One region of the Cellulomonas sp. P24 genome, then DNA from elsewhere that is predicted to be linked to it. Evidence: predicted binding sites of a transcription regulator. Region 1 holds the regulator's gene; the other holds the start of a gene.
The links. Region 1 encodes LexA, which represses DNA repair genes until DNA is damaged. Its sites were predicted from a motif close to TCGAACANNTGTTCGA; they were not measured.
Positions count from the first base shown of each region.

Region 2: the regulator LexA is predicted to act here: its motif matches at 7,024-7,039, upstream of ruvA (Holliday junction branch migration protein RuvA).

Region 1 covers NZ_JAJDFX010000002.1:451,231-462,762, forward strand. The annotation lists gene nrdR (transcriptional regulator NrdR) at 1-431, opposite strand, end outside; gene LJB74_RS02220 (LysM peptidoglycan-binding domain-containing protein) at 735-1,019, opposite strand; gene lexA (transcriptional repressor LexA) at 1,458-2,243, shown strand; gene LJB74_RS02230 (aminotransferase class V-fold PLP-dependent enzyme) at 2,297-3,340, opposite strand; gene LJB74_RS02235 (LysR family transcriptional regulator) at 3,422-4,375, shown strand; gene LJB74_RS02240 (L-lactate dehydrogenase) at 4,385-5,398, opposite strand; gene LJB74_RS02245 (ATP-dependent DNA helicase) at 5,487-7,592, opposite strand; gene LJB74_RS02250 (aminoglycoside N(3)-acetyltransferase) at 7,589-8,422, opposite strand; gene hflX (GTPase HflX) at 8,427-9,881, opposite strand; gene LJB74_RS02260 (class I SAM-dependent methyltransferase) at 10,152-10,775, shown strand; gene LJB74_RS02265 (thioredoxin family protein) at 10,778-11,101, opposite strand; gene dapF (diaminopimelate epimerase) at 11,158-11,532, opposite strand, start outside.
Region 2 covers NZ_JAJDFX010000002.1:4,134,557-4,146,088, forward strand. The annotation lists gene LJB74_RS19255 (phosphatidylinositol mannoside acyltransferase) at 1-186, shown strand, start outside; gene LJB74_RS19260 (glycosyltransferase family 4 protein) at 183-1,400, shown strand; gene LJB74_RS19265 (hypothetical protein) at 1,397-2,074, shown strand; gene pdxS (pyridoxal 5'-phosphate synthase lyase subunit PdxS) at 2,144-3,046, shown strand; gene LJB74_RS19275 (NUDIX hydrolase) at 3,043-3,618, shown strand; gene LJB74_RS19280 (pyridoxal phosphate-dependent aminotransferase) at 3,653-4,846, shown strand; gene pdxT (pyridoxal 5'-phosphate synthase glutaminase subunit PdxT) at 4,870-5,481, shown strand; gene LJB74_RS19290 (YebC/PmpR family DNA-binding transcriptional regulator) at 5,573-6,331, shown strand; gene ruvC (crossover junction endodeoxyribonuclease RuvC) at 6,426-6,998, shown strand; gene ruvA (Holliday junction branch migration protein RuvA) at 7,148-7,777, shown strand; gene ruvB (Holliday junction branch migration DNA helicase RuvB) at 7,824-8,888, shown strand; gene yajC (preprotein translocase subunit YajC) at 9,040-9,435, shown strand; gene secD (protein translocase subunit SecD) at 9,531-11,372, shown strand; gene secF (protein translocase subunit SecF) at 11,372-11,532, shown strand, end outside.

The sequences.
Region 1 (11,532 bases):
AGCACGGTGATCGCCGCCTCGAAGTCCTCGAGCGAGTTGAACGCCTGGTAGACGCTCGCGAACCGGAGATAGGCCACCTCGTCCAGCTCGCGGAGCGGCCCGAGGATCGAGAGACCGATCTCATACGCGTCCAGCTCGGCACTTCCGTTGCTGCGAAGCGTCTCCTCGACGCGCTGAGCGAGAAGGGCGAGGTCGTCCTCGCTCACCGGGCGCCCCTGGCACGCCTTGCGTACCCCGTTCACGATCTTCTCGCGACTGAAAGGCTCAGTCGCTCCGGATCGCTTGACGACCGACAGGCTCGCGGTCTCCACCGTGGTGAACCGACGATTGCACTCCGGGCACTGACGCCGTCGACGGATCGAGGACCCGTCGTCGGACGTCCGTGAGTCCACCACGCGCGAGTCCCCGTGCCGACAGAACGGACAGTGCACCGAAAGCCCCTCACTCCGTCGTCGCGGCACGCCGCTGGGCGACGCGCTCCGCGAGGCTCCCGACCATGCGCCGTGATCTCCGCATGCACCTGCGAGATCCTCTATCTGGGGGCACGATCGATCGCTGACCACAAGATGTTGATTGACCTTAGGACCAGCAGCGTCGGCGCGCAAGACCGTACGTCCGGGGCGCAGCGCAGATCGTCACCATGCGGAGCTCGGCCCGACCGCCCGGGCCGTCACAGCCGGTCGCGGAGACGCGTGCACGCTCATGACGCCGCGACACTCGCACGACAGCGACTCTCACGAGAGAGCAGGGATCAGGATCTGCTCGCCGGCTCGCAGGTCGACCGACGACATCCGATTGAGCTCTTCGAGGCGGAGCACCACGTCGCGGACGTCCTCCCCGGGGGTCGTGACGCGCGAGGCGATCTGCCAGAGCGTGTCACCCGACGCCACCGTGTACAGCTCGACCTGGAGCGGGCCGCTGTCGTCCGCCGCCGCCGCTCGACCGGCCAGCAGGAAGACTCCGACCACCAGAAGGGCGATCAGCCCTCCCACACGTCGGCCGCGGGCGGTCAACCTCATCCGCGCAGCAGGTGCGGCCGCCTCACGCGACGCCGCGCCCCGCTCACCACGCGAGGACGGTGCGGGGCCGCTCTCGACCCCCGGCCGTCGAGACGTCGTCCGCCGAGTCGTGGCGTCCGTCCGGACGATGCGAGGCGAAGTCACCACAGCGCTCATCGTCGGTCCCTTCCGCAACCCCATGGGGGTCAGCATCTCCATAGTCGAACACCTGTACGACGTACATCTGTACGAAGGTCTACCACCACGCGCCGACATTTGTCGAGACACGCTCGAACACCTGTTTGATCCGGACCGTGTTCCGCCCTAGGCTCTCGAACCGAGGACAGCGGATCACGAGCCACTGACACACCCCGCGCAGGGCAGCTCGTCCGGCAGGTCAGCACCGATGACCGACCGGTACGCGCAGGCGGGCACCAGCGGCGGGAGAAGGAGACCGGGATGGCAAGACGCGAGACCCCCGCGGGCGGAGACCCGGACCAGGCGGAGGCGTCGATCGCCTCCGTCCACGCCCTCCCGGACGGCTCCGCGGACGCCGACGGCCTGACACCGCGTCAGCGTCTCGTCCTCGACACGATCCGCAGCTCGGTCGAGCGCCGCGGGTATCCCCCGAGCATGCGCGAGATCGGCGACGCCGTCGGGCTCACGAGCCCGTCGAGCGTCAAGCACCAGCTCACGACCCTCGAGCGCAAGGGCTACCTGCGTCGGGACCCCAACCGCCCACGCGCGATCGAGGTCATGCACCCTGACGACTCGCGCGCCATCACCCCGCTCGCCGGGCAGCCGTGGTCGCGCCCCGACGAGCTGGGCACCCTCGGCGAGGAGGCCCTCGCACCGCGCGACGGTACGCCGACGCCGTCCTACGTCCCGGTGGTGGGCCGGATCGCCGCCGGCGGTCCGATCCTCGCGGAGCAGGTCGTGGAGGACGTGTTCCCGTTGCCGCGCCAGCTCGTCGGCGACGGCGACCTCTTCCTGCTCCGCGTCGCGGGTGACTCGATGATCGATGCGGCCATCTGCGACGGGGACTGGGTGGTCGTCCGGCGGCAGCCGGTGGCCGAGAACGGCGAGATCGTCGCGGCGATGATCGACGGCGAAGCCACCGTCAAGACGTTCCGGCGTCGCGACGGGCACGTCTGGCTGATGCCGCACAACCCGGCGTACGACCCGATCCCCGGCGACGAGTCGCTCGTCCTCGGTCGCGTCGTGAGCGTCCTGCGCAGCCTCTGAGACCAGGTCTCTCCTGCGAACCGTCCAGGCCTCAGGCGCGCGGCGTCAGCACTTCAGGAACGGAGCGCACCCACCGCACGGGAGACGTCCTCCGCGTCGTTCCAGACGTGGAACGAGAGCCTGACCCGGCCCGCCCGACCGGCGACCGTGCACCCGGCCGCGGCGAGTCGTCCGCGCGCGTCGCCGAACGGGTCGGGCAACGAGACGATCGCGCTGTCACCAGGTCCCAGACCCAGGGCAGAACGGAACATGTCGGCCAGGTCGACGTCCCAGCGCCGCACCGCAGTCATGTCCACCCCGGCGAACAGCTCCAGCGCGGTCGCGGCGCCGATCCACACCGGCCAGGCGGGCGAGACGTCGAAGCGTCGCGCATCCCCCGCAAGAGCCATCGTCGGCCCGTAGCACGACTCCCACACGTCACCGCCGGCGTACCAGCCCGCGTGGATCGGGCGGAGTCGATCGCGCAGGTGCTCCCCGACCGTGAGGAAGCCTGTCCCCCTCGGCGCGGTGAGCCACTTGTACGCCGCGCACGCCGTGGCGTCGAACATCGTCGCGTCGACCGGCGTCCAGCCCGCGGCCTGTGTGAGATCGCAGAAGGTCAGCGCACCCGCCGCCCGCGCTGCCGCGACGACCGCCTCGGCGTCGGCCGCCTCCCCCGTCGCCGACTGCACCAGCGAGAAGGCGACGAGGAAGGTGCGCGGTCCGATCTCCTCGGCCAGCCGGTCGAGCGCGACGTGCCGAACGACGATCCGGTCGGCATGAGCGAGGAACGGGAAGACCATCGAGGAGAAGTCACCCTCGACGCAGAGCACCTCGGCCCCGTCCGGGACCGCGACGGCGAGCAGCGACGCCATGACCGACACCTGGGTGCCGATGGCCACCGCGCCGACCGGGGCGTGGACGATCCGCGCATAGGCAGCCCGCGCACGCGCCACGGCGTCGTCGTAGGTCGCCGGTCCGGCCGTCCCGGCCGCCCACGCCGTGAGGTTCGCGGTCATGTCTGCCACGACCCGTCGTGCGCCACGGCCTCCGGACGCCGCGTCGAGGTACCCCGGGTGGCGATCGAACTCGGAACGAAGAGTCTCCAGGCTGGTCATGTCCCGAGCATGGCGTCGATCAATCCATGAGAACAAGGGCGTCTATCTCCGTGTCCCATGCAGTGCGCTTATGCTTGTGTCGTGACCAGACGCCGCCTCGACGCCGCCGGTCTCCGCCTCGTCCGGGCGATCGAGAGCGAAGGGTCGGTGACGGGAGCAGCGCGCCTCCTGGGCATCACCCAACCCGCAGCGAGTCAACAGCTCCGCGCGCTGGACAGGCTGCTCGGGACACCGATCGTGGTGCGTCACGGCCGGACGGTACGGCTCACGGATGCCGGCGCGGTCCTCGCCCGGCACGCCCGCGGCGTCGACCAGGCGCTCGATGCCGCGGTCGAGGAGGTGGCCGCGGTGGCGAGCCTGCGGGCCGGCCGGATCCGGCTCACCGCGTTCCCGTCCGCTGCCGCGACCGTGATGCCCCGAGCTCTCGCGGCGCTGCGCGCAGCACATCCCGGTCTCACGATCAGCTTCACCGAGGCCGAGCCCCCGCAGGCGCTCGCCCTCCTCGACGCCGGGCGCTGCGACGTCGCGGTGACCTTCCGTCCGGCCGACAGCATCGGTGACCCCGAGCGGGTCGCCGTCGGTCTGCTCGAGGACGAGCTCGTCGCCGTGGTCACACAGGACAGGCCCAACGTCCACGAGCCCATCGAGCTCAGCTCCCTCGCCGCAGAGACCTGGATCGCCGGGTGCCCGCAGTGCCGCACGACCCTGCTCGACTCCTGCCGCGACGCGGGGTTCGACCCGCAGATCGACTTCGCGACGGACGACTACGTGACCGTCCTCGCGCTCGTCGCAACGGGTCTGGGCATCGCGACCCTCCCCGGGCTCGCGCTCCTCGCCACGCACCCACCCGGGACCCGCGTCGTCCGGACCGTGCGCCCTGCGACGAGGCTCGTGGAAGCCGTCACGACCCCGGCGCTCGCCCGCGTGCCGGCCGTCCGCGCGGCTGTCGACGCGCTGGCCGTCGCCGCGCGGGAGATCACCTCCGGACCGCTGGTCCGGCCGCCGGCCCGACGTCAACCGACCGGCGGGCCCTGAGCCGACGCGTCAGAGACCGAAGCGGCGCGAGATCGTCCGCATCGTCTCCGCCGACCGCATCAGCCCGCCCAGCTCGCGCGCCGACAGCGGAACCTCCAGCCGCTCGCCGACCCCGTTGCGGCCCACGATCGCCGGCACCGACAGGCAGACGTCCGAGATCCCGTAGTAGTCCTCGAGCAACGACGAGACCGGCAGCACCCGCTTCTCGTCGTGCAGGACAGCCTCGATGATGCGCGACCCGGCCAGCGCGACCGCGTAGTTGGTCGCGCCCTTGCCGGCGATGATCCGGTACGCGGAGTCGATGACCTCGTGGGTGATCTCGTCACGCGCGGCCTCGTCCAGCACCGACGCCCCACCGGGCCCGCGCCAGTCGAGCAGCGGGACCCCGCCGATCGACGCCGAGCTCCACAGCGGGAGCTCGGAGTCCCCGTGCTCCCCGGCGATGTACGCGTGAACGTTCTGGACCGCGACGCCGCACCGCTGCGCCACGAGATACCTCAGGCGCGACGAGTCCAGCACTGTGCCCGAGCCGAACAGCTGGTGCGGCGGCAGGCCTGAGATCTTCAGCGCGGCGTACGTGACGATGTCCACCGGGTTCGTCACCATCACGAACACCGCATCCGGAGCCACCTCGACGAGCGACGGGAGGATCTTCCCGACGAGGGAGATCGTGGCCTCCGCCAGATCGATCCGGGACTGCCCCGGCTTCTGCTTGGCGCCCGCGGTCACGACCACGACGTCGGCACCCGCGCACACGGCGATGTCGTCCGACCCGATCACCTCGGCCATCGGCATGAACTGGATGCCGTGCCCGAGGTCCAGCGCCTCAGCCTCGACCTTGGCGGCGTTGATGTCGTACAACGCCACCGTCCGCGCCGCGCCCCTCATCAGCGCCGCGTATGCCATGGTCGATCCGACCGCACCGGCGCCGACCACAGCGAGCTTGGTCGTGCGGCGGTCGACGCGAGGATCGTGCGGCGGTGGGTTCAGGCCGAGCTCGTCGGAGTCGTTGGTCTCGCTCACGGGGGTGCCTCTCGGTCGGGAGCGCCGGCGGACGCCTCGATGGTGACAGGCCCGTACCGGGATCACCCGCTACGGGCCTGCATCGCGTTCAGGATAGTGCCGAGAGCCGACGTAGGGCCGCGAGCGCGACGGCGCGATCCGTCGTGCGCCAGAACGGTGGCAACGACCGGGCGAGGAAGTCGCCGTACCGTGCCGTCGCGAGGCGCGGGTCGAGAACGGCGACCACGCCGCGGTCCTCCGTGGTCCGGATCAGCCGACCGGCACCCTGGGCGAGGAGCAGCGCGGCGTGCGCCGCCGACACCGCCATGAACCCGTTACCACCGGCCGCGTTCGCGGCGTCTGCGCGTGCCGAGCGGACAGGGTCGTCCGGCCGCGGGAACGGGATCCGGTCGATCAGGACGAGTCGGCACGTCGGGCCGGGAACGTCGACCCCCTGCCAGAGCGAGAGGGTGCCGAACAGGCACGTCGGCTCGTCGTCCGCGAACGCCCGCACGAGCGTCGGGAGCTGGTCGTCCCCCTGCGCGAGGACGGGGACGTCGAGCCGCTCGCGCATCGCGTCCGCGACCGTCAGCGCCGCCCGCCGCGACGAGAACAGACCCAGCGTGCGTCCACCCGCCGCGGTGATGAGCTCCGCGATCTCGTCGAGCTGCGACTCCGTGGTCGCCTCGCGCCCCGGCGGGGGCAACGAGGTCGCGATGTAGAGGATCCCCTGCCGCGCGTAGTCGAACGGGCTGCCGACGTCGAGCCCGCGCCATCGGATCGCCGGCTCCTCGGCGGACGACGCGTTCGCCTGGCGCTCGAGCCCGACCGAACGCGCGACCACGTCGAACGACCCGCCCAGGGCAAGGGTCGCGGAGGTGAGCACCGTCGACCGGCCCGCGAGGAGCTGGCTGCGGATCAGCCCGTTGACGGCCAACGGCGCTGCGTGCAACCGGGGCATGCCGGCGTCCCGACGGTTGGACCCCTCGGCACGCGAGCACCAGAGAACGTCCGGGCCGGTGCCGTCGGCCGGTGCCCCGGCGATCCGTTCGGCGATCTCGAACACCGCCAGCATCGCCGCGGCAGCCATCCGGACCCCACCCGTGGAGTCGGCACCCTCGGTCCCCGCGCGGCCGGGCCCCGGCTCCGGCCGCAGCGCGCTGACCAGGGTGCGGGCGGCGTCGCGGACGGCCGAGACGGCATCACGGACCTCGTCGGGAAGGCCGTGGGCGAGTCGCCCCTCCGGTACGTGGATCAGGGCAGCGCCCAGGGCCGCGGCCGCGGAGTCGAGGTCCGTGGTCGCGAGACCACCCTGCCGACGCGCGAGTCGGCCGGCGTGCTCGAGGCTCGCGACCGAGAGCTCCACCGTGGCCTGCGCCGTCACCCGCTCCGTCAGCTCGTGCGCCTCGTCGACGACGAGCACCTCGTGCTCCGGCAGGACGTGGGGAGAGCCCGACGCCGCGATCCCGAGCATCGCGTGGTTCGTGACGACGACGTCCGCCTCCTTCGCCTGCGTGCGAGCACGCTGCGGGAAGCACTCGTCGAGCATCGGGCACCGCGTACCGAGGCACTCGAGAGCCGTCACCGAGACCTGGCGCCAGGCGCGGTCGGTCACACCGGGGACGAGGTCGTCACGGTCCCCGGTGGCCGTCTCCTCGGCCCACTCCCGCAGTCGCACGACCTGTGCGCCCAGATCGGCGGCCGGACCCGCCGCCGATCTCGCATCGGCCGCCGGGTGGTCCGCAGCGCCCGCGTGCTCCGACGCGTTCGCGAGGTCGAACAGCGTGCCCGGCTCGTCCGGCGGGTACCCGCCGGCGACCTTCTGGAGGCAGAGGTAGTTGTGCCAGCCCTTGAGCAGGGCGATGACCGGGGGCCGAGGCAGCCGCGGCGCGACCGCGGCCGCGACCAGCGGGAGGTCGCGGGTGATCACCTGCCGCTGGAGCGCGAGGGTCGCGGTCGACACCACGACGCGCTCCGAGGCGAGCACCGCGTGACGCACCGCGGGGACCAGGTAGCCGAGCGACTTCCCGGTTCCGGTACCGGCCTGCACGAGGAGGTGCTCACCGGCGTCGATGGACGCCGTGACCGCGCGCGCCATCTCGTGTTGGCCGTCCCGACGCTGACCGCCGAGCGCGACCACCGCCAGGTCGAGCAGCGCATCGATGCTGTCCTGCGCCGCCGACCCCGTCTCCTCGGCCCGCTCCGCATCCGTCACCGGTCGCGCGATCCGTCGGGCGCCGCCGACCGGTGGGTCCGGAACCAGCTCGCGGCGAAGTCCACCAGCGGGCGGACAGGGACCAGTCGCGCGAACGCCGCGCCGACCACCCCGGCGCGAAGCTCGCGACTCTGTCGCGCGAACGCTGATCCGACGGCCGGGAAGTCTGCGTCGTCGACGACGGGTTCGTCGAAGGTGACCCACTCACGTCTGCCCTCCGACGTCATCGGGGCCCCGTTGGCCACGACAGCCCGCCCGGGCAGGTGCGCGCGGTCCTCGGCAAGGTGAAGGGCGGTGCACTTGTCGAAGCCGACCCCGAGAAGCAGCACGTCGGCATCAGCCTCGTACAGCGCGGCGAGCGGGGAGCGCTCGCCCACGGGCGAGTCGAGGTCGTGCCGCGCGAGCAACCGATCGGCGTCCGGCCCGAGGGCTGCGAAGGACCGGTGCGGGTGCGCGCTGCGCTGCGCCCCGGGCCAGGTCCGGAACAGCTCCGCCACGCGACCCATCGTCCGGGTCGGCGTCCTGCGCGGGTCGTACGCCGGAAGGTGGGCGCGTATCGCGTCCTCGTGGTCGACGGACGCGGTACCGGCGAGGTACGCGGGATCGCACAGCTGCCACGACTGCGCGGGCATGACCACGGTCCCCCCGTCGACGACCGACAGCAGCGCCTGGATCACCACCTGCTCGCCGCCGACCACGTGCCCGAGCGAGGACAACGAGGTGTGCACCAGCACCGTCGACCCGGGCCGAAGACCGAGCGACGTGAGGTCACGGACGAGCGAGCTCTCCGTGACGAGCTCGGGCACGGCGGGGGACGGCGAGGCAGGCACCGCGTCAGCCTAGTGCGGCCGCGGCCCTCAGCTCCGAGGCCAGCCCCTCGCCCACGCGGGCGCGGAGCGCGGTCCCCTCGGGGGTGTGCTCCTCGGCCTCGATGTCGCCCTCGCCGTGCACCCGGCTGATCAGGTCACCCCGGTGGTACGGGATCACGACCTCGACCTGCACCCCCGGGCGAGGAAGCTGGTCGGCGATCAGCGCCTGGAGCTCGTCGATGCCCTCGCCGGTGTGCGCCGAGACCACGATCGAGTGGATCTCACGCGACCGGAGCCGCGCGACGACCTCGGGATCGGCCACGTCGACCTTGTTCAGCACGATCACCTCCGGGACGTCCATGGCACCGGGGATGTCGGCGAGGACGTGCCGGACGGCGGAGATCTGACCCTCCGGGTTCGGGTGCGACGCGTCGACCACGTGGAGCAGCAGGTCCGCGTCGGCGACCTCCTCGAGGGTCGACCGGAACGCCTCGACCAGCTGGTGCGGGAGCGACCGGACGAACCCGACCGTGTCCGCGAGGGTGTAGACCCGGCCGTCCTCGGTCTGCGCCCGCCGTACCGTCGGGTCGAGAGTCGCGAACAGGGCGTTCTCCACGAGCACGCCGGCACCCGTGAGGCGATTCAGGAGCGAGGACTTCCCCGCGTTCGTGTAGCCGGCGATCGCGACCGAGGGGATCGCGTGCCGCTTCCGCGAGGACCGCTTGGTGGCCCGCGAGGGCTCCATCGCGGCGATCTCACGCCGCAGCTTCGCCATCCGGTTCCGGATCTTCCGGCGATCGAGCTCCATCTTCGTCTCACCAGGGCCGCGAGAGCCCATGCCGGCCGCGGCCCCACCGACCTGACCACCAGCCTGCCGGGACATCGACTCGCCCCAGCCGCGCAGACGGGGAAGCAGGTACTCGAGCTGAGCGAGCTCGACCTGAACCTTGCCCTCCCGGGACTTCGCGTGCTGCGCGAAGATGTCCAGGATCAGCGCCGTGCGGTCCACGACCTTCACCTTGACGATGTCCTCGAGCGCACGACGCTGGGACGGTGCCAGCTCGCCATCGACCACGACGGTGTCGGCACCGGACGACGCGACGACCGCCGCGAGCTCGACGGCCTTCCCCGACCCGAGGTAGGTGCCCGGATCGGGCTTCTGGCGGCGCTGGAGCATCCCGTCGAGGACGACCGATCCCGCCGTCTCCGCGAGGGCGGCGAGCTCGGCGAGCGAGTTCTCCGCGTCGGTGACCGTCCCGGATCCCCAGAGCCCGACGAGGACGACCCGCTCGAGCCGCAGCTGCCGGTACTCGACCTCGGTCACGTCCTGGAGCTCGGTCGACAGGTTCGCGACGCGCCGGAGCGAGGTCCGCTCCTCGAGGTCGATCTGATCGCCGTCGTAGGCCGAGTGGATCGTCACCCCGTCGTGCAGCGTCCGGCCGGCCCGTGCCAGCACCCGCGCGACGACGTCGTCCGCCACGTCCTGGGTGCTGCGCGGCGCGCCTGCCTCGACGACGCTCGCGACGCTCTCGCCTGCGGTGCCACGGGTCCCGCCGTCGGCGCTGCCCTGGTCGTCGTACTGCGGATCGGTCACGTGCTCCCTCTCGTTCGGTGGTACCAGCCTGACACGTGCCGTCGACGCTCGGCCACGCAATTCGCTACCGGCGCACGCGAGCCGGTCGAAGCCACGACCACACAGGTGCAGCGGCCGCGTCCGGGCGGGTGCCGTCGGGCGGATAGGGTCGCGGACGTGAGCGACGACCACTACTTCACCGCGCGCCCGGCGTCAGCCGAGGACCGACGCCTGCTTCGCGTGACGCTCGCCGGGCGCGACGTCGAGGTCGAGACCGCCGGCGGGATCTTCTCCCCCGGGCGCGTCGACCTCGGCACCCAGGTCCTCCTGCGAACCGTGCCAGCAGCGCCCAGCACCGGCGACCTGCTGGACCTCGGGTGCGGGTGGGGCCCCGTCGCGCTGACGCTCGCCCTCGACGCACCGCAGGCCCACGTCTGGGCGGTGGACGTCAACGAGAGGGCGCTCGACCTCGTCGCGCGCAACGCCCGCCGGCTCGGCCTGGACAACGTCACGGCCTGCACCCCCGACGCGGTCCCGGCCACCACGCGCTTCGCCGCGATCTGGTCGAACCCGCCGATCCGCGTCGGCAAGGAGGCGCTGCACGCGATGATGCGGCGGTGGCTGCCGCTCCTCGCCGCGGACGCGAGCGCGCACCTGGTCGTGCAGCGCAACCTGGGCGCGGACACGCTGCACCGCTGGCTCGAGGAGCACCTCCCCGAGATCCTCGACGGTCGCGACGCGACGGTCGAGCGGGTCGCGAGCGCCAAGGGCTTCCGGGTCCTCGAGGTCCGCGCCGACTGACCTCAGGCCGTCACGAGAGCGCGCGCCGCGGCGACGGTCGGCACACCCGTCAACCGGTGCCGCACCGCTCCCGTCCCGTCGAGCACGAGCACCGTGGGGGTCTGCACGATCTCGAGCGTCTCGGCGAGGTCCTGGTCCCTCACGACGTCCAGCTCGAGGTGCACCACCCCGTCGGACGTCGCGGCGACACGCTCGAGCACCTGCCGCGTCATCCGGCACGGCCCGCAGAAGGCGCTCGAGAACTGCACGAACGTCAGGCGCTCTCCGAGAGGTGCCCCGAGCTCGCTCGCGCTCAACCGCTCTGTGCTCAACCGCTCGGTGCTCATCCGCCCTGTGCTCGACAACCCTGTGCTCGACAACCCCGTGCTCGACAACCCCGTGCTCACGACGCCGTCAGCGCCGCGAGATCCACCTGTGCCGTCGCGACCAGCTCGGCCGGTCCGGCGAGCTCCACCGTGCCGGAGTCCAGCATGCTGACACGGACCGTACCGCCCGGCACGTCCACGAGCCAGACGTCGGGAGCGTCCGGGCCGGCCCAGCTGCGCACCGCGAGGGCTGCGGCGCACGCCCCGGTCCCGCACGACCGTGTCTCGCCGACGCCACGCTCGTGCACCCGCATCCGCACGCGACCGAGCGTCCCCCCGTGCCCGTCCGGCGACTCGCCGAGCGGGACCACGAGCTCGACGTTCGTCCCGTTCGGAGGCGTCGGGCTCACCGTCGGCGCATGCGTCAGGTCCACGGTCGCCAGCTCCGCGAG
Region 2 (11,532 bases), 3.7 Mb from region 1:
GACGGTGTCCCGCGCGCCGAGCGGGTCGCCGTGACCACCCAGGCCTGGGTCGACGCGATCGCCACCGGCATCGCCGCGCACCCGGCGGACTGGCACATGCTCCAGAAGGTGTTCGTCGCCGACCTCGACCCGGCACGCGATGCCGAGGTCGCGGCGACGGCCGAGACCCGTGGCGGCACGGCATGACGGCCGACCAGCGCCGGCTGCGCATCGGGATCGTGTGCCCGTACTCGTTCGACGTGCCGGGCGGTGTGCAGTTCCACGTGCGGGACCTGGCGGAGTCGTTGATCGAGCGCGGACACGAGGTCTCCGTCCTCGCCCCGGCCGACGACGACACCCCGATCCCCGACTACATGACGTCCGCCGGGCGCGCGGTACCGGTCCGGTACAACGGGTCGGTCGCCCGGATGACCTTCGGCCCGCTCACGGCCGCCCGGGTCCGGCGATGGCTCGCGGCCGGCGAGTTCGACGTGCTGCACCTCCACGAGCCGGTGACGCCGAGCCTCGGGATGCTTGCGCTGTGGATCGCCGACGGGCCGATCGTCGCGACGTTCCACACCGCGCTCATCCGGTCCCGCCCGCTGCAGATGGCCTACCCGTTGGTCCGCCAGAGCATGGAGAAGATCTCGGCCCGTATCGCGGTGTCGGAGGACGCTCGGCGGACGTTGATCGAGCACCTGGGCGGCGATGCGGTGGTCATCCCGAACGGGGTGAACGTGGCGAGCTTCCGGGACGCCGTCGCGGACCCGCGCTGGACGGGCACGGCCGACGCACCGACGATCGCGTTCCTCGGCCGCCTCGACGAACCACGCAAGGGGCTCCCGGTCCTGCTGGGGGCCGTCCCCGAGGTGCTCCGTCACCATCCCGGCGCGCGGTTCCTGATCGCCGGGCGCGGCGACACCGGTCCCGAGGAGGCCCGGGAGCTGCTCGGCGACGACGCGCGCGCGGTCGAGTTCCTCGGGCCGCTCACGGACGCGGAGAAGGCAGCCCTGCTGAGCTCGGTGACCGTGTACTGCGGGCCGCAGACGGGTGGCGAGAGCTTCGGGATCGTCCTCGTGGAGGCGATGAGCGCGGGGGCCTGCGTGGTGGCGAGCGACCTGGGTGCGTTCCGTCGCGTCCTCGAGGACGGCGCGTCCGGTGTGCTGTTCACCACCGGCGACAGCCACTCCCTCGCGCAGACGCTCAGTGCGACGCTCAGCGACCCGGCGGCTCGTGCCACGGTGGTCGCCCGGGCCGGCGAGGCGGTCATCCGCTACGACTGGTCCTCCGTGACGACCGAGGTGCTCACGGTCTACGAGATGGCGGTCGCGGTCCAGGGCGCGACGAGCGTGCGTGAGGACCCGACGTCCGTCCGCGGCTCGCGTGGCCTCGGCGCGGTCACCCGAGGGGTCCGCCGATGACGACCTCCGACGTCGGGCTTCTTCTCGTCGCGCTGGTCGCGCTGCTCGCCTGGTCGGCCTGGGTCGCGGCGTCCCGGCTGGACCGGCTGCACCGGAAGGTCGCCGCGCTCCGCGCCGTCCTCGACACCCAGCTGGTCCGGCGTGCGTCGGCGGCAGCGGAGCTGGCGGCCTCGGGACTGCTCGACCCGGTCAGCGCGGTCCTGGTGGGGGAGTCCGCGTGGGCGGTGCTCGCGGCCGGTGGCCTCGACGACGGCGAGCTGGCACGGCTGCTGCCGGACCACGGCGGGGACGACGCCCGCGCGATGCTGGTGTCGGCGTCCGACGGCCCGGTGCTCGACCGTGGTCTCGCGGAGAGCGAGCTCTCGGCGACCCTGCGGGCCGCTCTCGGGGATCCTGACGAGGTCGCCGTCCTCTGGGCGGAACCGGGCGGCCACGAGCTCCTCGGCTCGCTGTCGGCCGCCTGGTACCGCGTCCAGCTGTCACGTCGGTTCCACAACGAGGCCGTGGCGCAGGCGCAACGCATGCGTCGCACGTTCATGGCACGTGTGCTGCGCCTCGCCGGCCATGCGCCGGTGCCGCAGACGGTCGAGCTCGACGACGGCTGGCCGGACGCCCTCGGCCGGCCCGGTTCCGGCATCCAGGCAGGCGGGTCCGAGGCGCAGACGCCGGTCTAGGATGGCCGCACCGGGCCGCTGAGGTCTCAGGCGCGGGACACCCCTCCTCTTCGATCAGTGAGGTCTGCAGTGAGCAGCGAGAACACCGAGTCCGTCGTCGGCACAGCCAAGGTCAAGCGCGGCATGGCCGAGATGCTCAAGGGCGGCGTCATCATGGACGTCGTCACGCCCGAGCAGGCGAAGATCGCCGAAGACGCGGGCGCCGTCGCGGTCATGGCTCTCGAGCGGGTACCGGCGGACATCCGCGCGCAGGGTGGGGTCGCGCGGATGAGCGACCCGGACCTGATCGACGGCATCATCGCGCAGGTCTCGATCCCGGTGATGGCGAAGGCCCGGATCGGCCACTTCGTCGAGGCCCAGGTGCTGCAGTCGCTCGGTGTCGACTACGTCGACGAGTCCGAGGTCCTCACCCCGGCCGACTACGCCCACCACATCGACAAGTGGCGCTTCACGGTGCCGTTCGTGTGCGGTGCGACGAACCTCGGCGAGGCGTTGCGCCGCATCACCGAGGGCGCTGCGATGATCCGCTCCAAGGGTGAGGCCGGCACGGGTGACGTGTCGAACGCCACGACGCACATGCGCACCCTCCGTGACGAGATCCGCCGCCTGACGACCCTTCCGGAGGACGAGCTCTACCTTGCGGCCAAGGAGCTCCAGGCGCCGTACGAGCTGGTCAAGGAGGTCGCCGTGGCCGGGAAGCTGCCGGTCGTGCTGTTCACGGCCGGCGGCATCGCGACCCCCGCGGACGCGGCGATGATGATGCAGCTCGGCGCCGAGGGTGTGTTCGTCGGGTCGGGGATCTTCAAGTCCGGCAACCCTGAGCAGCGCGCCGCGGCCATCGTCAAGGCGACCACGTTCTACGACGACCCCGACGTGATCGCGAGCGTCTCGCGCGGCCTCGGCGAGGCGATGGTCGGGATCAACGTGGACGACGTGCCGGTCCCGCACCGGCTGGCCGACCGGGGCTGGTGACGGCGGCGGCGCCGAGCCCGGCGCACGGTCTGGGCCCGGACTGGGTTCCGGGCCCGGACGGGCTGCCGTTCCGGCGCGCGGCGCGCGTGATCCTGGTCGACGCGTCCGACCGGGTGCTGCTGATGCGCGGTCACGACGTCGACCAGCCGTCGCGCTCGTGGTGGTTCACGGTGGGTGGCGGCATCGACCCGGGGGAGGACGCGAGGTCGGCTGCGGTCCGCGAGCTCCGCGAGGAGACCGGGCTCGAGGTCGACGTCGCGTCGCTCGTCGGACCGGTGGTGACCCGGTCGGCGGTCTTCGACTTCCTTGCGGTGACGTGCCGGCAGGACGAGGAGATCTTCCTCGCACGGCTCGACGAGCACGGTACGCACGAGGACGACCTCAGCCGCGACGGCTGGACCGACGTCGAGAGACGGATCCTCGACGAGCTGCGCTGGTGGCCGCTCGACGCCCTCGCGGGCGTGACCGAGGAGGTCTTCCCAGAAGGGCTCGTCGACCTCGTCCGCGGCCTGCTCGCGGGGTGGGACGGCGTGACCCGGCACCTCGGCGGGACGGACCGTACCGGTCGGTAACCTGCGTGTCATCTGGGCCGGGTAGCGTCGAGACGTGCCTCTCTCCACATCTCCCGTCGTCCACATGCAGCGTTCCGGCATCCGTACTCTCATGGAGCTGGCCATGAGAGATCCCGAGTGCCTGCGCCTCGAGATCGGCGAGCCCGACGTGCCCACACCGGCGCACGTCGTCGAGGCCGCGGCGGCCGACGCGCGTGCGGGGTACACGCACTACACGTCGAGCGTCGGGGCACCTGAGCTCCGCGCCGCCCTGGCGGCCCGGGTGACGGCGACGACCGGTATCCCGGTCGAGCCGAGCGAGGTCGTCGTGACCCACGGGGCGATGCACGGGCTCGCGATGGCGATCAACGCGACGATGGGCCCCGGCGACGAGATCCTGCTCCCCGACCCGGAGTTCCCGAACTGGCGGATGGCCGCCGTCGCCGCGGGTGTGGACGTGGCGACGTACCCGGCCCGTGCGGCGAACGGTTTCGTGCCGACGCTCGAGGACATCGAGGCCGCGATCACCGCGCGGACGAAGGTGATCCTCGTCAACTCGCCGAACAACCCGACCGGCGCCGTCTACCCCGCGGAGCTCCTGGCGGGCATCGTCGAGATCGCGCGCCGGCACGACCTGTGGGTGTTCTCCGACGAGTGCTACGAGGCGATCACCTTCGAGGTCCCGCACGTGAGCCCGGCGGCCTTCGACACGGACGCACGGGTGCTCGCGTTCCACAGCTTCTCGAAGACGTACGCGATGACCGGCTGGCGCCTGGGGTACGTGGTGACCCATGACCCGGTCGTGGCGGGTCTGCTCGGGCAGGTGGCCGAGGCGACGATCGCCTGCCCGTCGTCGATCAGCCAGCGGGCTGCACTGGCGGCGCTCACGGGGCCGCAGGACGCGGTGCACGCCGCCGTGGCCTCGTACCGCGAACGTCGTGATGCCGCGATCGCGCTGCTGACGGCGCGCGGCATCCCGTGCGCCCGGCCGCAGGGCGCGTTCTACCTGATGGTCGACGTGTCCGCCGCCACCGCGGACGGTCACGCGTTCGCGCTGCGCCTGATCAGGGACGCGCACGTCGCGGTGTCGCCCGGTGAGGCCTTCGGACCGGGTGGCGCCGGCATGGTCCGGGTCTCGCTCGCGAGCGAGCGCACGATCCTGCTGGAGGGGCTGACCCGGCTCGCCGACCTGGTCGACGCGTGGCGTGCGGAGGCCGATCGCGGTGCGGTCGTCGGTGCCGACGCGTGACGGCTTGTTCGTAGGATGACCCGGTGAATCCGACGATCGGTGTGCTGGCGCTGCAGGGTGATGTCCGTGAGCACGTGGCGGCGCTGGAGGCGAGCGGGGCGAGCACCGTGCTCGTGCGCCGGGAGCGCGAGCTCAAGGACCTCGACGGGATCGTGCTGCCGGGCGGCGAGTCGACGACGATCGACAAGCTGCTGCGCGCGTTCGACCTCGCGGAGCCGCTGCGCGGGCGGATCGCGGAGGGGTTGCCGGCCTACGGCTCGTGCGCCGGGATGATCCTGCTCGCGGACCGGTTGCTCGACGGCATCCCCGGTCAGCAGACGCTCGGCGGGCTCGACATCACGGTCCGACGCAACGCGTTCGGGCGGCAGGTCGACTCGTTCGAGACCGACCTGACGATCGAGGGCATCGACGACAGCGCGACCCGTCCGATGCACGGCGTCTTCATCCGTGCCCCCTGGGTCGAGGAGGTCGGACCGGCCGCGACGGTGCTGGGCGCGGTCGCGACGGGTCCCGCCGCCGGTAGGATCGTCGCGGTGCGCCACGGTCGACTCCTGGCGACCTCCTTCCACCCGGAGGTCACCGGCGACACGCGCGTGCACCGAATGTTCGTGCGGATCGTCCGCGAGAGCCTCTGAGTCTGTCCAGGCGGACCTGCAGCTGACCTGCAGGTCGTCCACCTGGCGCTGCGTCGGGTCTCGACTGGGCGCGGATGAAGGAGATCGAGCGATGTCGGGTCACTCCAAGTGGGCCACCACCAAGCACAAGAAGGCTGTCGTCGACGCCAAGCGGAGCAAGCTCTTCGCCAAGCTCATCAAGAACATCGAGGTGGCGGCGCGGACCGGCGGCGGTGACCTCGCCGGCAACCCGACGCTCTTCGACGCGGTGCAGAAGGCCAAGAAGTCCTCCGTGCCGATCGACAACATCAACCGCGCGGTGAAGCGCGGGTCCGGCCAGGAAGCCGGCGGTGCCGACTACCAGTCGATCACCTACGAGGGCTACGGCCCGGGCGGTATCGCGGTCCTCGTGGAGTGCCTGACCGACAACAGGAACCGTGCCGCGTCGGACGTCCGGGTGGCGTTCACGCGCAACGGCGGTCAGATGGCCGACCCGGGGTCGGTGTCCTACCTGTTCACCCGCAAGGGTGTCGTCGTCGTGCCGAAGGAGGGCGCACTCACCGAGGACGACATCCTCATGGCGGTCCTGGACGCGGGGGCGGAGGAGGTCAACGACCTCGGCGACGTGTTCGAGGTGATCTCCGAGGCGACCGACATGGTGCCGGTGCGCACCGCGCTGCAGGCGGCGGGGATCGAGTACGACTCGGCGGACAGCCAGTTCGTCCCGGCCACCCAGATCGAGGTGGACGTCGACGGGGCACGCAAGATCCTGCGCCTGATCGACGCGCTCGAGGACAGCGACGACGTCCAGAACGTGTTCGCGAACTTCGACGCCTCCGACGAGGTCCTCGCCGCGCTCGACGAGGAGTGACTCGCCGGTCGCGCCGGACGGTGGTCACCGCGTCGTCGGCCGGCTGGCTGTGTCGCAGTCGTCGGCGCGACGATCGGCCTGAGATGCTGACGGCGTGCGCGTCCTCGGAGTCGACCCAGGCCTGACCCGGTGCGGTCTGGGTGTCGTCGACGGTCTGCCGGCCCGGAAGGTGCGGCTCGTCGACGTCGGGGTGGCCCGGTCGGACCCGGGGGCCGACATCGACCAGCGGCTGCTCGCCATCGCGACAGAGCTCGATCGATGGATCGAGGAGCACGCGCCCGACGCGGTCGCGGTCGAGCGGGTGTTCGCGCAGCACAACCTGAGCACGGTGACGGGGACCGCACAGGTGGCGGGGGTGGCGATGCTCGCCGCCGCACGGCACCGGATCCCGGTCGCACTGCACACGCCGAGCGAGGTGAAGGCGGCGGTGACCGGCTCGGGGCGTGCGGGCAAGAGCCAGGTGCAGACGATGGTCGCGCGGATCCTCGGGCTCGACGAGCGCCCGGAGCCGGCGGACGCGGCCGACGCCCTTGCACTGGCGATCTGCCACCTGTGGCGCCCGGCCGGCGCGGTCGGGGCGCCGCAGCGGGCCCCGGGTTCTCTGACGTCGGCACAGCGCGCGTGGGCGGCGGCCGAGCAGGCGGCGCGTCGTGGGTCGCGTGCCTGAGGGCGGTTGCTAGCCTTGGCGGCGTTCGTACAGGTGTTCGGGAGTCGGTGGCGACCAGGGCTCTGCCGGTCGCAGCTGTTGCCCGGCACGGTCGTGTCGGCCGTGGCACCGGCACCTGTCGTGCTCGACGCTCATGGTGAGGAGAACCGATGATCGCCTCGGTCCGCGGAACGGTGCAGGCGGTCCGTCTCGACGGTGCGGTGGTCGAGGTGGGCGGCGTGGGCCTGCTGGTGCATGCGACGCCGGCGACGCTCGCGACCCTCAGGGTCGGTGCCACGGCCTTCCTGGCGACCTCGCTGCTGGTTCGTGAGGACGCGCTGACGCTGTTCGGGTTCGCCGATCCCGACGAGCGCGAGGTCTTCGAGACGGTGCAGACCGTGAGCGGGGTGGGGCCTCGGCTGGCGCTGGCGATGCTCGCGGTCCACAGCCCGGACGCGCTGAGGCGTGCCGTCCAGGACGAGGACCTCGCCGCGTTGAAGCGCGTGCCCGGCATCGGGCACAAGGGGGCGCAGCGGATCGTCCTCGAGCTCGCCGGCCGACTCGGTGCGCCGTCGACCTCGGCGTCCGACGGCGGTGCGCGGCCTGACGCCTCCGACACCACCGGCGCACGGCCGCGCGAGCAGGTGACGGAGGCGCTCGTCGGGCTCGGCTGGACCGCGAAGGCCGCGCAGGACGCCGTCACGGGTGTCGCCGACGCCGTGGAGGCCTCAGGCGAGATCCTCGAGGTCGCGTCGCTCCTGCGGGCGACGTTGCGGGCGCTCGGCGGCGGTCGTGGCTGAGGGAGCCGGGCGGGACCTGACCGGTGTCGAGGGCGCAGGTTCGCTCGTGCCGAGGACGTTCGAGCGGGCGGAGCGTGAGGAGATCGTCACCGAACGCGTGGTCCGGCCCGGTGCGGACGACGTCGAGCGTGCGGCGGAGGCCGCCCTCCGCCCGCGCAGCCTCGACGAGTTCGTCGGCCAGCGCGTCGTGCGCGACCAGCTGTCGCTGGTCCTCCACGCCGCCCTCGGGCGGGGGAAGGCGCCGGACCACGTCCTGCTGTCCGGCCCTCCGGGTCTCGGCAAGACGACTCTGGCGATGATCATCGCCGCGGAGCTCGGAACCTCTTTGCGGGTCACCTCCGGCCCGGCGATCCAGCACGCGGGTGACCTCGCCGCGGTGCTGTCCTCCCTCGAGGAGGGCGAGGTGCTGTTCCTCGACGAGATCCACCGGATCGCACGCCCGGCGGAGGAGCTGCTGTACGTCGCGATGGAGGACTTCCGGGTCGACGTCGTCGTCGGCAAGGGTGCGGGGGCCAGCGCCATCCCGCTCGCGCTGCCGCCGTTCACGGTGGTCGGGGCGACCACGCGGGCGGGGCTCCTCCCGGCACCGTTGCGTGACCGGTTCGGGTTCACGGGGCACCTCGACTTCTACGCCGACGACGAGCTCGAGCGTGTCCTGGTGCGATCGGCGGGGCTGCTCGGTATCCACCTCGACGCCGACGCGGCGGCCGAGATCGCCTCACGCTCCCGGGGGACGCCGCGGATCGCCAACCGCCTGCTGCGCCGGGTGCGGGACTGGGCCCAGGTCCGTGGTGACGGTCGGCTCTCGCTGTCGGCGGCCCATGCGGCTCTCGAGGTCTACGAGGTCGACGTGCTCGGCCTGGATCGGCTCGATCGTGCGGTGCTGACGGCGCTGTGCACCCGGTTCGGCGGTGGACCTGTGGGTCTGACCACGCTCGCGGTGGCCGTCGGCGAGGAGCCGGAGACGGTCGAGACGGTTGCCGAGCCCTTCCTGGTGCGCGAGGGGCTGATCGGTCGCACCCCACGGGGGAGGGTCGCCATGCCGGCGGCGTGGGAGCACCTCGGGCTCGAGGTGCCACCGTCCGCAGGCCTCGGGACCCTGTTCGGCTGAGTCGTCGGGACGGGGCCGGTCGCTCGCGACGGGTGAACACGGCCCAGCCGTCGGCGTCGGGTGCCGCGCCGCCGGGCCCCGCGCGTTAAGGTACGCAGGGTCCGCCACCGCGACGGCGGCCGCCACCACACGAGATCCGGAGTGCGACACCGTGGGAAGCAACACCAGCCTGTTCCTGATCCTCATCCTGGGCGTCGGCGCCATGTTCCTGATGTCCCGGAACCAGCGGAAGCAGCAGAAGGCCCAGCAGGCGTTCCGCGCCAACCTCGCCGTCGGTCAGCAGGTCATGACGGGCTCCGGGATGTTCGGCGAGGTCGTGGGTGTCGACGGTGACGAGATCACGATCGAGTCGACGCCGGGCAACCGCAGCCGCTGGCTCCGCGCCGCGATCGCGAAGGTCGTCGAGCCGCCGGTGGACGACGAGGAGCTCGAGGACGACGAGGACGAGGAGCTCGACGACGACATCGAGGTCCCCGACGACCTGTCCTCGCTCGACGACGGCCCCACGACGCCCGAGTCCGACACGGAGGATCCCGGACACAAGTAGGCTGGCCCGGGCCCGCCGTCGAGCGTCGGGCACCGTCTGGACCTCCCACGGTTCCCCTGATCGGGAGCCGTGCGCGCACGAGAGAAGAAGATCTGTTGGCTGCCAATTCCCGTGGTTCCCGTCCGGTCCGGACGTTGGTGACCCTCGGAGTCCTGATCGTCGCCCTGTTCGCCGCCCTGTTCGCCGGCGTGCAGTGGTCGACCGCGACGGCGACACCGAAGCTCGCCCTCGACCTCGAGGGTGGCACGCAGATCATCCTGACCCCGACGACGACAGACGCGTCCAAGGTCACGAGCTCGACGATCACCCAGGCGATCGACATCATCCGGCAGCGGGTCGACTCCTCCGGTGTCTCCGAGGCGCAGATCACCAGCCAGGGTGGCAACAACATCGTGGTGGCCCTTCCGGGCAAGCCCAGCGAGGCGACGCTGAACCTCGTGCGCGAGTCCGCACAGATGCGGTTCCGCCCCGTCCTGATGACCGGCGCGCCGACGCCGACAGCGAGCTCGACCCCGGGATCGGGCCCGACGGTCGCACCGACCCTCAGCAGCACCCCGCCCGCCGCAGGCACCGACCCGAGCGACCTCTCCTGGGTGACGCCGGCCCTCAAGGCGGAGTATGACGCGCTCGACTGCACCAAGCCCTCGAACCTCGTCGGCGGTGGCGGTGACAACCCCGACGTCGGGCTGGTCGCATGCGCCAAGGACGGCTCGGCGAAGTACGCGCTGGGTCCGGTCGAGATCGAGGGCACCGAGATCACGAACGCGAGCTCCGGCCTGAAGACCGGTGCGAACGGTGTCGTGACGAACGAGTGGGTCGTCAACATGACGTTCAACTCGGCCGGGGCGACGCAGTTCGCGAAGACGACGGCACGGCTCGCGAAGCTCACGTCGCCGTTGAACAGGTTTGCGATGGTCCTCGACAGGCTCGTGATCTCGGCACCGTCGGTGAACGAGACCATCCCGGACGGCCGCGCCGAGATCTCGGGCAGCTTCACCCGCGCGACAGCCGCGACGCTGGCGAACCAGCTGAACTTCGGTGCACTGCCGTTGACGTTCACGGTGCAGAGCGAGAACCAGGTGTCGGCGACTCTCGGGACCGAGCAGCTCCAGAAGGGCCTGCTCGCCGGGCTGATCGGCCTCGTCCTGGTCGTCGGCTACTCGCTGCTCCAGTACCGGACCCTCGGCCTCGTGACCGTCGCCTCGCTGGCCCTCGCTGCCGTGATCTCCTACGGCGTCATCACCCTGCTGTCCTGGACGCAGGGCTACCGCCTCAGCCTTCCGGGTGTCGCCGGTCTGATCGTGGCGATCGGTATCACCGCTGACTCCTTCATCGTGTACTTCGAGCGCGTCCGTGACGAGCTGCGTGACGGCCGGACCCTGGTCGGCGCGGTCGACAAGGGCTGGAACCGCGCACGTCGGACCATCCTCGCCTCGGACGCCGTGAACTTCCTCGCCGCGGCGGTCCTCTACGTGCTCGCGGTCGGCGGTGTGCGTGGGTTCGCCTTCACGCTCGGCCTCACCACCCTGATCGACCTGCTGATCGTCTTCACGTTCACGCACCCGGTGATGATGCTGCTCGCGAAGACCTCGTTCTTCGGAGACGGGCACCCGGCGTCAGGTCTCGACCCTCGTCGCCTCGGCGTGCGCGGTGCGCGGTACGTCGGGCGGGGTCGCGTGGTCATGGGGGAGACCGCGTCGAGTGCGGTCCCCGACGACGCCCCGGTGGTGTCGAGCCTGCGCGCCGCTGCGCCCACGCTGACGATCGCCGAGCGGCGCAAGGCCGCAGCCGACGCCGCAGCGGCCGCGCAGGCCGCGCTCGCCGAGGGCGCTGACGGCACCTCGGGCGCTGTCGATCCTGAGGATGCCGCGGGCTCCGGGGGAACACCGGACGGAGAACCGGCGCAGTCCAGCTCGACCGAGAGGAACGAGTCCTGATGGCCGCCGGATTCGCCCAGTGGGGCAACGACCTCTACACCGGACGACGGTCGTACGACATCGTCGGCCGACGCAAGATCTGGTTCACGATCGCGGCGCTCCTCGTCGCGGTGTCGGCGGTCCTGCTCGTCGTGCCGGGGCTCAACCCGGGGATCGACTT